3 linked regions of the Lentimicrobium sp. L6 genome follow. The protein of the gene in region 1 interacts with the protein of each later gene in a pairwise test. Links are inferred from orthologs where the notes say so. Each region holds a gene or a part of one and is shown on either strand. Other genes may lie near its edges.

Evidence for each region. Proteins that work in one complex are often made in the same cells at the same time.
Region 2: the proteins of HNS38_RS08025 (region 1) and dnaE interact in binary tests that used the Escherichia coli proteins (3 or more experiments, as listed by UniProt). The link is inferred for Lentimicrobium sp. L6 from one-to-one orthologs.
Region 3: the proteins of HNS38_RS08025 (region 1) and HNS38_RS09080 interact in binary tests that used the Escherichia coli proteins (3 or more experiments, as listed by UniProt). The link is inferred for Lentimicrobium sp. L6 from one-to-one orthologs.

Annotation. Positions count from the first base shown.
Region 1 is NZ_JABKCA010000024.1:53,804-58,124, reverse strand. What follows is about bases 862-3,574. They hold HNS38_RS08025 (3'-5' exonuclease), read left to right. Parts: upstream 862-1,818; coding sequence 1,819-2,331; downstream 2,332-3,574. Other genes in these bases: HNS38_RS08020 (ABC transporter ATP-binding protein), read right to left, coding at 2,521-3,574; HNS38_RS08030 (cysteine-rich small domain-containing protein), read left to right, coding at 1,540-1,806; HNS38_RS08035 (T9SS type A sorting domain-containing protein), read right to left, coding at 862-1,015. Also shown: more of HNS38_RS08035, read right to left, coding at 1-861; more of HNS38_RS08020, read right to left, coding at 3,575-4,308. UniProt on the Escherichia coli protein: DNA polymerase III is a complex, multichain enzyme responsible for most of the replicative synthesis in bacteria. The epsilon subunit contain the editing function and is a proofreading 3'-5' exonuclease.
Region 2 is NZ_JABKCA010000008.1:77,732-83,481, reverse strand. The notes cover bases 1-4,946. They hold dnaE (DNA polymerase III subunit alpha), read right to left. Parts: upstream 4,563-4,946; coding sequence 201-4,562; downstream 1-200. Other genes in these bases: HNS38_RS03470 (T9SS type A sorting domain-containing protein), read right to left, coding at 4,719-4,946; guaA (glutamine-hydrolyzing GMP synthase), read left to right, coding at 1-104. Outside these bases: more of HNS38_RS03470, read right to left, coding at 4,947-5,066; HNS38_RS03465 (antibiotic biosynthesis monooxygenase), read right to left, coding at 5,424-5,741; HNS38_RS03460 (tRNA-binding protein), read right to left, coding at 5,742-5,750. UniProt on the Escherichia coli protein: DNA polymerase III is a complex, multichain enzyme responsible for most of the replicative synthesis in bacteria. This DNA polymerase also exhibits 3' to 5' exonuclease activity. The alpha chain is the DNA polymerase catalytic subunit.
Region 3 is NZ_JABKCA010000030.1:6,261-10,011, reverse strand. Bases 1-2,947 are described here. They hold HNS38_RS09080 (DNA polymerase III subunit gamma/tau), read right to left. Parts: upstream 2,428-2,947; coding sequence 574-2,427; downstream 1-573. Other genes in these bases: atpB (F0F1 ATP synthase subunit A), read left to right, coding at 2,846-2,947; HNS38_RS09085 (M13 family metallopeptidase), read right to left, coding at 1-507. Outside these bases: more of atpB, read left to right, coding at 2,948-3,751. UniProt on the Escherichia coli protein: Part of the beta sliding clamp loading complex, which hydrolyzes ATP to load the beta clamp onto primed DNA to form the DNA replication pre-initiation complex.

The DNA.
Region 1 (4,321 bases):
TCCACCCCACAGAATCGGTATGTGAAGAGAAAGTACCAGTAGCTTTTACGAATAACTGTAACTTACCTTCATTATCAGCAACCCCATCAAGTTCGCTAACATTAGGCCACATAGGTCCTTCAAAACCACCAGTAGCCCAAAGATATTCACTCATTACTTCGTTATCGGCTAAGTCAATTTCTATTTGTTCCCAATCTTGACCTTGATTTTCTGTCTTAAACACAATAGGAGAGTATCCTCCTTCGTCATCTAAATTTGCATCAACACCAATCATCCATGTATAACCCACAGAACCATTATTTGACCAAGCATTACCAAATGTCCACTTATTCTTTGTAGTTCCTGGGTTAGATCCACCAATTCTCATAGCTAAATCTACAGGAATTTCAACATAGTACCAATCAAAACTAGAGCCATTAAAATCAGCATACCAACCACCAATGTTAAATTCAGTTGAATAACCATCCTCCACTTGATATCTTCTCTCTATTACGTGAGCCATTCCATCGGAACATACTTGCAAACCATTACGAAGCATCTGACTACCAGACCAATTCGGGTCTGCGGGAATAACTTCTTGAACTAAATCATCTCCATTTACCTTTGAAGTAGCACGGAAATTTTCATGCCAACCATCATTGCTATTAGGACCACATGAAACAATATACGCCTCATCAGGATCTGTATTTCCTTCTGGATTATAAATAACACCTGAGGGATATCTACAAGCATATTCTGTTTGCATCATCCATGTATTATCCCACGTATTAGCACCATCTGTAGAAGTAGCAGTAATAATGTTACCACTATTTAGAGCTTCAGGATAAGTTGCTGGATCTGTTCTAAAGGTAAAGGCATAGGTACCTATTTCTGTATTATAATCTAGATATCTTTGCTCTTCAAGTAGAACCGACCAAATATTTGCAGAATTTCCTATATATACTCGCTCAACAGCTTGTACACCTTTGAAATCATAATTAGCTGTAATACTAGGGTTTACTTGTACTGGAGTCATCTGTAAATCGTTTTTACTTCGGGGATCTATTTCGTCTTTGGGTCTATCACCCTTTTTTCAATCGGCCATAGCAGCAAATGAAAGGCTTAAAGCTAAACTAAACAGTAATTTTTTTTTCATAGTTTCAAACATTTAAAAATTATTATTATTTTATTAGAGTATATCTATCCTAAAATAGGAGTTAAAGTTAGCCTTGAGAAATGTTTTGAAGAAATGGATTTAATAATTATTAATATCAAATGCTGTTGAAAAAGCTTTTTTTTAGTATTATAAAATGGTATCCGTTCAATAATAGGCTTTCAGCTTTTTTTTCGTGTTTTTGAATTGAAAATATTGGAATCGAATGAGGAAATAAAAATGTATTAAATAATGTAAATCACATAAATCGAATCTTAAGTTTAAAGATTTAGGCGCTATCACTAAAAAATATTTACCATGCTTAGAAAAACTGCAGTATAATTGAAAATGAAAACCATACTTTTGTGCCATATTTACAAATCAGTTGTTTTCAACACCATAAAAATATGTCAGAAAACTATAAATTCTCCCAACACAAAAAATGCGAATACTTCCCTTGCCATCAAGGATTAAAAGAGGAGGAGTTTAATTGCTTATTCTGTTATTGTCCGCTTTATATGCTTCAAGATAAATGTGGAGGAAATTTTAAATATGCCCAAGGTATTAAAGACTGTAGCGATTGTACCATAACTCATGCTACTGGAGGATACGACCATGTGATGAGTAAAATGGGCATGATTATGAAAATAGGTAGTGAAACGAGTAACAAATAAGCAGTTTGGGTTATGATTAGTTTTGCCGCCATAGATTTTGAAACTGCCAATAAAAAAGGCAGTAGTGTTTGTGCCGTTGGAGTGGTCGTTGTAAAGGATGGAGAAATCACCAATAAATTCTACAGTCTTATTCAACCTGAGCCCAACTACTACGACTACTGGAATACTCAAGTTCACGGGCTCACAGAACTCGACACCGATCAATCTCCTGTTTTCCCCGATGTTTGGGACCAGATAATACCTTTAATCGAAGACCTCCCCTTGGTGGCACATAATAGTAAATTCGATGAAGGTTGTCTAAAAAAAGTCTTCCAAGTATATCAAATGGATTATCCAAAATACCGTTTTTACTGTACCGTAAAAGCGGCTAGAAAACACTTTCCTCAACTTGAAAACCATCAGCTCCATACCGTATCAAAGCACTGTGGCTACGAAATGAGAAAACACCACGAAGCTCTGGATGATGCCTATGCTTGTGCTATAATTGGGATGAGGATTTTTGGGAATACTATGTTGTTTATGTAGCTGATTCGACATTACAAATCAGTTTTCCTCAGCCCAATTGGGAGTCTGATTTGCAAGATTTGCATTTTATTTAAAATACCATTCTTTGAATGGTCCAAATCAATAAACAATATGACAACCTAGGGATTTTTGCTCCTTTTAGGGTTTGTGGTATACAAAAAATTGCCATCATGAAACTATTACCGAACACTAACTAGAATACTGCAACTGAATCAGTTTATTATACTTGCCATCATTTACTTTCATTAGATTTTCGTGGGTGCCTTGCTCCACTATTTCTCCTTGTTCCATTACCACAATTTCATCTGCTTTTCTAATGGTTGATAAGCGGTGGGCAATGATAATGGAGGTTCGGCCTTGCATTAATTTCTCAAGGGCTTCTTGAACTAGTTTTTCTGAAACTGAATCTAATGATGAAGTGGCTTCGTCTAATATTAAAATCTTAGGGTCTTTTAAAATGGCTCTGGCAATGGCTATTCTTTGCCTTTGCCCACCAGAAAGCTGAGTTCCTCGTTCTCCAACGATGGTATCAAATTGCTCTGGAAAGCGTTCGATAAACTCCAAAGCATTGGCTTTTTGTGCAGCCTCATAAATGTCTTTTTCACTGGCATTGGGCTTTCCATAAGCTATGTTTTCACTAATACTTCCTCCGAATAGAAAGATGTCTTGTGGTACCAATGAAATCTGACTTCTTAAAGCCGATAATGGAAAATCATGACTATCGATGTCATTGAAAAACAGACTATTTTTTGCTGGCGGATGCAACATCAATAATAAAGAAGCCATGGTACTTTTCCCCGCTCCACTATGACCCACAAGAGCTACCATATTATTACTTTCGATGTTTATATTGATATTTTGAAGCACTTTTTGGTCTGGGCGCGATGGATAGGCAAAGTTCAAATTCTTAAGACTGATTTGCCCATTCATTTTATACTTTGAATCTATTTCTTTGAGGTCTTGAAGTTCTTCTGGCTCTTCATCATAGATTTTAAAAAGGTCCTCAGTGGCACCAATAAATTTCTGAATATTGGTATAAACATTGGCCAAACCGCTTATGGTACCACCCACAAACACAGAGTAGATAACAAAGGAGAATAAATCACCTGCAGCCATTTCGCCAGCCTGCAAATATCGTGAACCTTGCCATACCACAGTGGCAATGGCACCAAAAAGCCCGAGTATGATAAAGGAGGAAAATGCTCCTCTATACCTTCCACTCGTCATACCCAAGTCAGCTATCTCTTTCGTCTTTTTCTTATAACGAGCAATCTCAATATATTCATTGGTAAAGGCCTTTACACTCTGAATTCCCTGTAAAGTTTCCTCTATAATGGTATTTGAATCAGCCAACTCCGATTGTATGTCTTTGGAGAATTTGCGAATAAACTTACCAAAAAATCGAGCAAAAATCATAGTAGGAGGGAGTATGATTAGCATAAAACCAGTAAGTTTTATAGAGATGATACCCAATAATGTAACCCCACCAACGATGATGATAATCTGTCGGATAAACTCGGCCAAGGTTGTGGTCATGGTCTCCTGAAGCAAAGCTACATCTGCTGAAATTCTACTGTTTAATTCTCCAACTCTTCTCTTCTCGAAAAACTGAAGTGGGAGTTTGATCAAATGACTATAGCTAGCCAAACGCAGAGCAGCAAGAGATTTCTCAGTTACATTCACAAATAAAACAATCCTGAAATAGGAAAATACCGCTTGAAGTATTAATACTCCAGCAATCAATAGAGCAGTTTGATTTAAACTCAAACCAAAAGTAGTATTCTCGACTGAATTCACCAAATCACCCAAGAGTTTTGGAAAAGCCAAACTCGCCAAACTAGAACCCAATAAAAAGAAAACACCTAAAAAGTACTGTCCTCTATAGGGTTTGATATATTTATAAAGACGCATTGCACTGGCAAAGCCATTTTTATTGAGCTTTCCTTTGGGAACATTTGAGGTGTCTATTTTTGCCATTATTTGTTTTCAG
Region 2 (5,750 bases), on another replicon or contig:
TTTTAGCCAAGGTTTCCAACGATGTGATAAATAAAGTTAAAGGAGTAAATAGAGTCGTTTACGATATCAGTTCCAAACCACCTGCTACCATTGAGTGGGAATAGAAAAAACAAAAAACAGCCTTGTATTTTAATTCAAGGCTGTTTTTTTTCTTAAAGGATAAGTATTTATTATAGATAATATAAAAAGATATCGCGCAATTACTTCACCAACCGAATACTTAATTCTTCATTATCTTTTAGCGCATTGATAAAATGCTTAGAGTTTACTTTAGTAGGAATATTCATATGTAATATCTCATTATTTTCATCGATAACTTGCACATTGATGGGCGTTTTGCCACCACCGGTTTCAATAACAGTATTCAGATTATCTATCAATTGAGAAGATACATTATGTAATTTGATGCTAAGGTCAATTCTCCTTACATATTTCTCCATCACTTCAGATAACAGTTCTATAGCATTGATTTTGAGTTCAAACTCATCACGCCAACGGGGTTTTTCTGGAGCTACTTTTAAAAGAACATATTGGTCTTTTCTACTCAAAATACTCTTGTATTTCTCGAAATTTTCGCCAAACATATTGATTTCCAATGAACCTGTATAATCCTCCACAGTGAATCTACCAAATGGCTTTCCTGTTTTGGTCATCATCGTGGTGCTAGCAGGGATAGAGATAATACCTGCTATGGTATATGGCTTGTCTCTAAGTAGCTTCAGCTCATCGGTTTCAGGCTTTTTACCATCTTTGTCCTTTTCGGTATTCATCACAATTTGATTCAGCCTTTCCATCACAGCATTGAAGCTTTTGATATCGCTATTGCAAAATTGCTTAAGTTCCATACTATAAGTATCTAGAGGATGGCCAGATAGATAAAATCCTACCACATCATTTTCCCTTTTTAATGATTCGAGTTGTGACCAAGGTTCAGTCTCTGGAATTTCTGGATCAGGCAATTCTACAGAGCCTAAGTCTCCAAATAAACTTCCTTGATTAGAGTTTTGTTCCGCTTGAAACTTATGTCCATATTGAATGATTTTCTCTAAAAAAGTTGAGCCATTTTCCATATGGAAGAAGACATGACGTGGTGTTTTCTCAAAACTATCGAAAGCACCGGCATAGACCATAGATTCTAAACTCTTCTTGTTAACTGAACGAAGGTTAACTCGTTTGACCATGCCAAAAATACCTTTATACTTGCCATTTTCTCTGCGTTCCTCTATAATCATATCGGCAGCAGCACCTCCAACTCCTTTGATGGCATTTAATCCAAAGCGAATATCTCCATCTTTATTAACTGCAAAATTAGTTCCTGATTCATTAATGTCTGGACCTAAAACCTTAAATCCTTGATTTCTGCAATCATCGATAAAGAATGTCACTTTCTCAATATCACTCATATTATTACTCAGTACAGCGGCCATAAATTCAGCTGGATAATGGGCTTTTAAATATGCCGTTTGATAAGAAACATAGGAATAACAAGTGGCATGAGATTTATTGAAAGCATATTTAGCAAAAGCTTCCCAGTCACCCCAAATTTTATTGATAAGTTTGTCTGGATTCTTTTTTGTCTCCGTACATTCCTTCATGAATCGCTCATTAGCTTTACAACCTTCAATAAATAATACTTTCAACTCATCCATCATGGCTTTAATCTTCTTACCCATGGCTTTACGGAGTGAATCGGATTGTCCACGAGTAAAATTAGCCAGCTGGCGAGAAAGAAGCATCACCTGTTCTTGGTAAACTGTGATACCATAGGTTTCTTCCAGGTATTCTTTCATCATTGGAAGATCGTATTCAATGGGTTCTAAACCATTTTTTCGCTTTACAAAACTAGGAATATATTCTAAAGGACCAGGACGATAGAGCGCATTCATAGCAATCAAATCCTCAAAACGAGTGGGCTTTAATTCCTTAAGATACTTTTTCATTCCAGCCGACTCAAACTGGAATAACCCGGTAGTATCGCCATCAGAATATAATTGGTAGGTCTTTTCATCTTCCAAGTTTACATTCTCAATATCTATTTCAACACCTTTCGATTCTTTGATATTCTCAACGGCATGCTTAATAATGGTCAGAGTTTTTAAACCCAAAAAATCCATCTTTAATAAACCAATATCCTCAACATGCTTTCCATCATACTGAGTTACATATTTTAATTCTGAATCTTTTGCAGTACTAATAGGAACATAATTCTCTAAATCTTCTTTGCCAATAATAACACCACAAGCATGAACACCAGTATTTCTAACTGAGCCCTCCAATACTTCGGCATATTTTAATACATCGGCAGCCTCGCCTTTTCCTCTTTTTATATTATTCAGTTCAGGAACTTCTTTAAAAGCATCCTTTAATGAAATACCCGGTCGAGTTGGTACAAGTTTTTGGAGTAACATGGTTTCTGATAGTGGATATTGCTGTACTCTACCCACATCTCGAATAGCTGATTTTGCTGCCAAACTACCGAATGTCACAATGTGAGCTACTCGTTTCTCACCATATTTATTCACTACCCATTCCATGATTCTTCCTCTACCTTCATCATCGAAATCGATATCGATATCGGGCATGGACACACGATCAGGATTCAGGAATCTCTCAAACAGTAGATTATATTTTACAGGATCTATTTCTGTGATACGAAGAGAATAGGCCACAGCAGAACCAGCAGCAGAGCCACGACCGGGACCCACTACAACTCCCATATTTCTTGCTGCAACCAAAAAATCCCAGACAATAAGGAAATAGCCAGGGAATCCCATCTTTTTGATAGTTTCCAGTTCAAAATCTAAGCGCTCAATGAGTTCTTCTGTTAGAACTGCTCCCCAACGAATATGTGCTCCTTCATAAACAATATGCCTGAGATATTCATTTTCATCGGTAAAACCCTCAGGAAGAGTAAAGTCAGGCATGATAGGCTTGGAGTTCAGAGGGTAATTCTCCACCTTATCAACTATTTCTTGAGTATGAGCAATGCACTCAGGATGATCCTTAAATAGTTCAATCATCTCTTTCTGAGTTTTGAACCATTCTTGACCTGAATACCTAAGACGGCTTGGATCATCAATGTTTTTTCCAGTACTGATACAGATTAATCGATCTTGAGCTCCAGAATCTTCTTTATTTACAAAATGGACATCATTGGTGGCAACTACTTTGATTCCGTATTTATGGCCCATTTCCAAAAGTTTCTGATTAACAAAAACCTGGTCTTCATATACTTTACTATCTAATTCTGGATCTCCTGACTGATGCCTTTGGAGTTCGAGGTAAAAATCTTCGCCAAATAAATCTTTATACCAAAGGGCAGCTTTTTCTGCTTCTCCTTGGCTTTCATTCATCAGTTTTTGATTCACTTCACCGCCTAAACAAGCTGAAAGAGCAATTAATCCTTCTGAATTCTGACTTAATAATTCTTTATCTATACGTGGTTTGTAATAATTTCCTTCTAACCAAGACAGACTCACCATTCTCATCAAGTTCTGATAGCCAGCTCTATTTTTTGCCAATAACACCAAATGCCAACCGCTACCGTCAATTTTGGCTTCTTTTCGGTGCATTCCTCTTCGTGCCACATAAACTTCACAGCCTAAAATTGGCTTTAAACCTTTTCCGGTTAGTATTTTGTGAAATGTTTTTACTCCGAACATATTACCATGATCGGTAATGGCAACAGCTTCCATTCCATCATTTAAAGCTTTTTCTGCTAAACGGGGAATAGAAGTCGCTCCATCTAGGATAGAGTATGGGGTATGTAAGTGTAAATGTGAATATTTTAGCTCTCCAGTAAGGATAGTCTTGGTCTTTACAGTACCTTTTTCTAATTCAGTTTGAATACTGATTTCTGGGGAGTCTGATTCATCTAGATCAACTGCATCATAGGGTTGAGTATTTAAACCTATAGCTTGGATAGTATTTGGGTTTGCCAGTTGAAAAGCCTCAAATTGTTCTTCAGAAAAATGCAATTTCCCTGCTTCAATAACTTTGAGTCGAACAAGTTCGAGAAAACAACGAGCGGTGGCTTCCACATCGGCAGCAGCATTATGTGCCATATCGAAGGCTTCCCCAAATAATTTCTCATGGAGTTCGCCAAGTTTGGGCCATTTAAACTTTCCTCCTTTTCCACCAGGAATAGCACAATAATTTGTCGATTCATTTTTAGTATCTAAACTGGTACGCTCAAAAAGGGGAGTATCGATGTCTTTCCTATGAAACTCAGCCCCAATGATATTATTATCAAATTCAATATTATGGCCAACAACAAAAGTAGTTTTCTTAAGCGTCTCGTTAAACTCATCCAAGACCATACTTAAGGCAACTCCCTGTTTTTCTGCTCTTTCAGTGGTGATACCATGTACCTTAACTACAGCATAGGGGATTTCATATCCTTCAGGTTTAATGATGTAGTTTTTAACTTCCACCAATTGGCCTTTATCATCATGCAATTGCCAAGAAATTTGGACCATACGTGGCCAATTATCCGAATTGGTGATAGGTGCATTATAATCCTTAGGTAAACCAGTGGTTTCAGTATCGTAAATTAAAAACATAGAACAGAATTAGGTTGAAAATGAGCCTTCAAAAATACCCAAAAACAACATAAGTATCTGGCTTGTTAATAATTTATATGTGACAGAAAACTAGTTATTTAGTATCATTGTTAATAAGTTGGACTAAATGTGAAAAACTGAAAGCTTTGGTCCATCTTATCGCACGATAAATTTATAGTTAACAGATTGAATATTTTCTATTAGTCTTAATAGATAGATTCCGTTTTCTATATATCCAATATTAATTTGAGTTTCATTAAAGCTTGAGTGTTGAATATACCCACTTCTAACCAACTTACCAGCAGCATTTAGAATCTGATAATTGGTTTCTTTGGATAAGTTCTCCGCTCTGATGTTAAAGACTCCTTCATTTGGATTAGGATAGATGATGTAGATATCTTTATCCAATTCTGAAATTCCAAAAGCATCTTTAGGATATAAATGTAAGACGAAAGTGTCAGACCAACTTTCCTCATTGGTGGTGATGATAAATACAAAAGACACATCTTTCTCTATACAGTTTTCATTAATTGTAAACTCATATCCGCCATTGCTCCATACTTCTCCATCTGAAATGATATCATTATATGTTTTGTGATCACTTGTAATAGTAATATCTAGATCGCTACAGATAATGACCGCAGAAACTCAGCTAGCCGTTTCAACCCCAGAATTAAAAATGCTTACTGGCATTACAATATTTTCTCCACCTTCTGCAATTTCATCAATATCAAAGCCATCAGGAGCAAAGGCATGAGTGTTTTAAATCAGGTGAGGTTCTCCTGTAAATGGTTTAATGATATATTGGGAATATGCCTTGGAGGTAAAAAATACAAATACGCTAAAAAGTAAATAGAGATTTTATTTAAGATTTGTATAATCTCTTTCTACCTTACATACCCTAATTCTATATGACTCATACCACTTTTCTTTGCCCAATTTTTGAGCTATGATATGATCGGTTTGCAGCTTCCAGTTTTTGATAGATTCCTCATCTTTCCAATAGGAAACCGTTATACCTATTTCTTCTCTTGCAGATTCAATTCCCAAGAATCCATCTTGTTTTTCAGCTAGTTCTAGCATTTTATTAGCCATTATTTCATATCCATCAGTTGAGGCATTCATAATAGAAGTAAATATAACTGCGTAATAGGGAGGTTGATGAGTTTTTGCTATCATTTATCCAAT
Region 3 (3,751 bases), on another replicon or contig:
GTCATCTTGTGAACCAAAGAAATAAAATAAAGGGTTGATTCCGCTCAATTGCATTTCGGCAACCAAAGGAAGGATTTCTTCTTTAGATTTTACCGCATTAATTTTGTCAATGGCAGGTTGAATAGGTTTCATTCCTAGTGCATCGATTGCAGTGGTATCCATTCCGCTATTATAAAAATCACCAATTTTTTGAGCAATACTACCCTTTGGAGCGTCTGCTTCAGCAGCTTCCAAAATGAGTGCTTTTAATTGTTTTTGATTTTCGTCAGACAAAACAGTAAAAGAACCATACTGTGTTTTATCATCAGGAACAGGATTGTCTTTTAACCATCCGCCACTTGTGTATTGGAAAAAGTCGTCACCAGGTTTTACGGTGAGATCCATGTTCTTTAGGTCCACAGCTTTAACTGCAGTACTTGTTGTCTTTTTGCTCGTTTCTGAGCTGCAGGAAAACAATATCATTCCTAATGCCAAACTCCATATAGAAGTTTTGAGTGTAAAATTCATCTTTTTTTAATTAAGGTTTAACAATAAATGTGGTTTTACTATTATCTATTGTTTGTTTTGTGATTCTTAAAATTCGATTTCCAATTTTAGTACATCTTTTAGCTTGCGGAGATTAGGATTCTTTTTAGCCATTTGCTCAAACTTTTCCATGGGCCCGTCAGCCTTGAAATTTTCGGTGGCTAAAATACTAGTTTTTATTTTAATCTGGTAATTATTTAATTGGGTGCGCAGTTTCATCAACAGAACTTCTGCATGGCTCATCAAATCTTGCTCTTGGGCTTTGTTATAGAATTTGAATTCTATTTCTTTGTCGTTTATTAGTGCTGGTTTTTCTGAACGTAAAACCGATTTTAGGCTGGGTTGACCTTCCAATTCATTGATAAATGAATTGATAATCTCATCTAGCTTGTCCTTCTCGATAGGTTCGGCTATATGCTCTTTCCCTATCATATAGGCTATTGGATCTTCTTCGGCATCCGCTTCCTTTTTTTCATCATTTAATGAGTAACCCAAATCACGACTGAATCCTCTATTGATTTTTCTTTTTAATGGTTTCGGTTTGTCTTCTTTTGTGGAAGGTTTTGTTGTTGGTCCTGTATTTTCTTGACTGTCTGCTCTTGGTATTGGGCTTGGTTCAATAGCTTTTTCCTCTGTTTTCTGAGGACTTGAAACACTAGTGTTTTCAGGTGAAGGAACATTTGTGTTTATGTTGGGAGAAAGTAGTGTGTCCGCAAAGTCTTGTTTATCAGTTAATAAGCTTTCTGGAACTTCATTTTTTTTTAGGTCAATCCTTTTTTTTTCAGCCCCAGTTTTGTCAAACATGCCAGAGGCCAGTCCGCACATTTGCATCAATCCCAGTTCTAGAAGAAGCCTTTTGTTATTGCTTGTTCTGTAATTGATGTCGCTCTGATTGTTTATCTCAAGACATCGAATGAGGAACCCAGTTTCAAACTGAGGAGCTTGTTGACGGTATTTTTCCTTTATATTATTAGAAGTGTCCATCAAATCTATGGTAGCTTCGTCACGGCTAATCATTAATGATCTTAAGTGTTCGCCCAATCCAATGATAAAGTGTTGTCCATCGAAACCTTTGTCAATAATCTGGTTCAATAATACCAAAGCGCTACTGATATTTCCTTTGAGGATTTCATCGGTGATTTTGAAGAAATAATCTTGGTCTAATACGTGCAGGTTTTCTACCACTTTTTCATAGGTCAGGTGACCTGAAGTAAAGCTCACTAATTGATCAAATATTGAAAGTGCATCCCTTAAAGCACCATCTGCTTTTTCAGCTACCAGGTGAAGTGCATCTTCTTCTGCAGTAACGCCTTCATTTTTGGCCACATAAGCCAAGTGTTTAGCCATATCGCTAATGGTGATTCTGTTGAAGTTGAATACCTGGCAACGAGATAAAATAGTCGGGATAATTTTATGACGCTCGGTAGTTGCTAAAATAAACTTCACATAAGTTGGAGGCTCCTCTAATGTCTTCAAAAAGGCATTGAAAGCTTGGGTAGATAGCATATGAACCTCATCTATGATATAGATTTTGTATTTACCAACCTGAGGAGGGATTCTAACTTGTTCCACCAGTTGACGAATATCATCTACGCTATTATTAGAGGCTGCATCGAGTTCATATATATTAAAGGAAGAATTAGTGGCAAAAGATTTACAAGACTCACACTCGTTACAGGCTTCGGTATTCGCCACATCGAGGTTCATGCAATTAATGGTTTTAGCAAAAATACGTGCAGTTGTTGTTTTACCAACACCTCTAGGCCCAGTAAATAGGTATGCTTGCGCCAAGTGATTGGTGCTAATGGCATTCTTCAAGGTGTTGGTGATGCTTTGTTGCCCCACCACGGTATCGAAGGTTGCTGGTCTGTATTTTCTCGCCGAAACAATAAAATTCTCCATAAGATTGCAAAAATAGGAAAATCTTTGATGAATGGGAGAGATGAGGGGGATAATTTTTATTGCTTTTTTGTTATGATAATTTTCTAGTAAAAATGGCCTTTGAGGAATAGTTATGGCCTTTCCTGGTTTTTGAAAGTGATGCTTGTCCTATAAATTAGGAAATTATAGATACTTTGCACAAAACTATAGCACCCCAATAGCATGATAAAAAAATCAAATGCATGCATATAAAAACAACAAAAAATATAGCTAAATATTTCCAGTTAAAGCCAGAAGGATCGACCCTTTTTTTGTATTTCGGACTTTCTCTACCAAAATCACTGTTTCATGTGATATTTACGAGATTTTTTTGTAAACTTGCACATGTTTAATTAGGCCAGAAAACTGAGATTTGGATTATTTACCTAAAAGAATGATTTTGAAGCATATAAAGTTACTTTTAATTGCCCTGACCATAAGCGGTTTTGCCCTTAAATCAAGCATGGCACATACTGATCATGCCACTGAGCATAAAGAAAATATTCATGAAATTGCCGATGAAGAGGTTTTCGACGCTGGTAAAATGATTATTGAGCACGTCATAGATTCCTATGAATGGCACATTCTAAATTGGGGTCATACCCATGTTTCTGTTCCTCTTCCAATTCTTATTTTCCACGATGGACAGTTGTTGTCATTTATGTCATCTGCTTTTGTAGATCATGAAACACACCATAAAATCCCTGTTTTTTTCGATTCTAACGGAGAGATGATACATGATCTTGAGCATGGTGCTGATGTAGCTTACGCTTTTGCAATTATGCAAGATGGCGGACATAAAGGTAAAATAGCCTATATCGATGCGCAACAGTATTTTGCCAATCACGAAATTATAGAAATTACTGAAGGTGGATTGCCTTGGGATTTTTCTATCACAAAAAATGTCGTAGCCCTTTGGTTCAGTATTATTCTAATGCTGTGGATTTTTGCCAGTGTAGCTAAAAGCTATAAAACTAGAAAAGGAATGGCCCCAAAGGGCATGCAGAGTGTTTTTGAGCCTTTGATTGTTTTTATTCGTGACGATATTGCCAAGTCTTCTATTGGCGAAAAGAAATATGAAAAATACCTTCCATTTTTACTCACTATTTTCTTCTTTATCTTCTTTAATAATCTTTTAGGTTTGATTCCTATCATTCCTGGAGGAGCGAATTTAACAGGAAATATTGCGGTAACTGGAGTTTTAGCAGTATTCACTTTTGTAATTACTACTTTAAGTGCCAATAAAAACTATTGGGTACATATTGTAAATACACCTGGTGTACCATGGTGGTTGAAGTTCCCTATT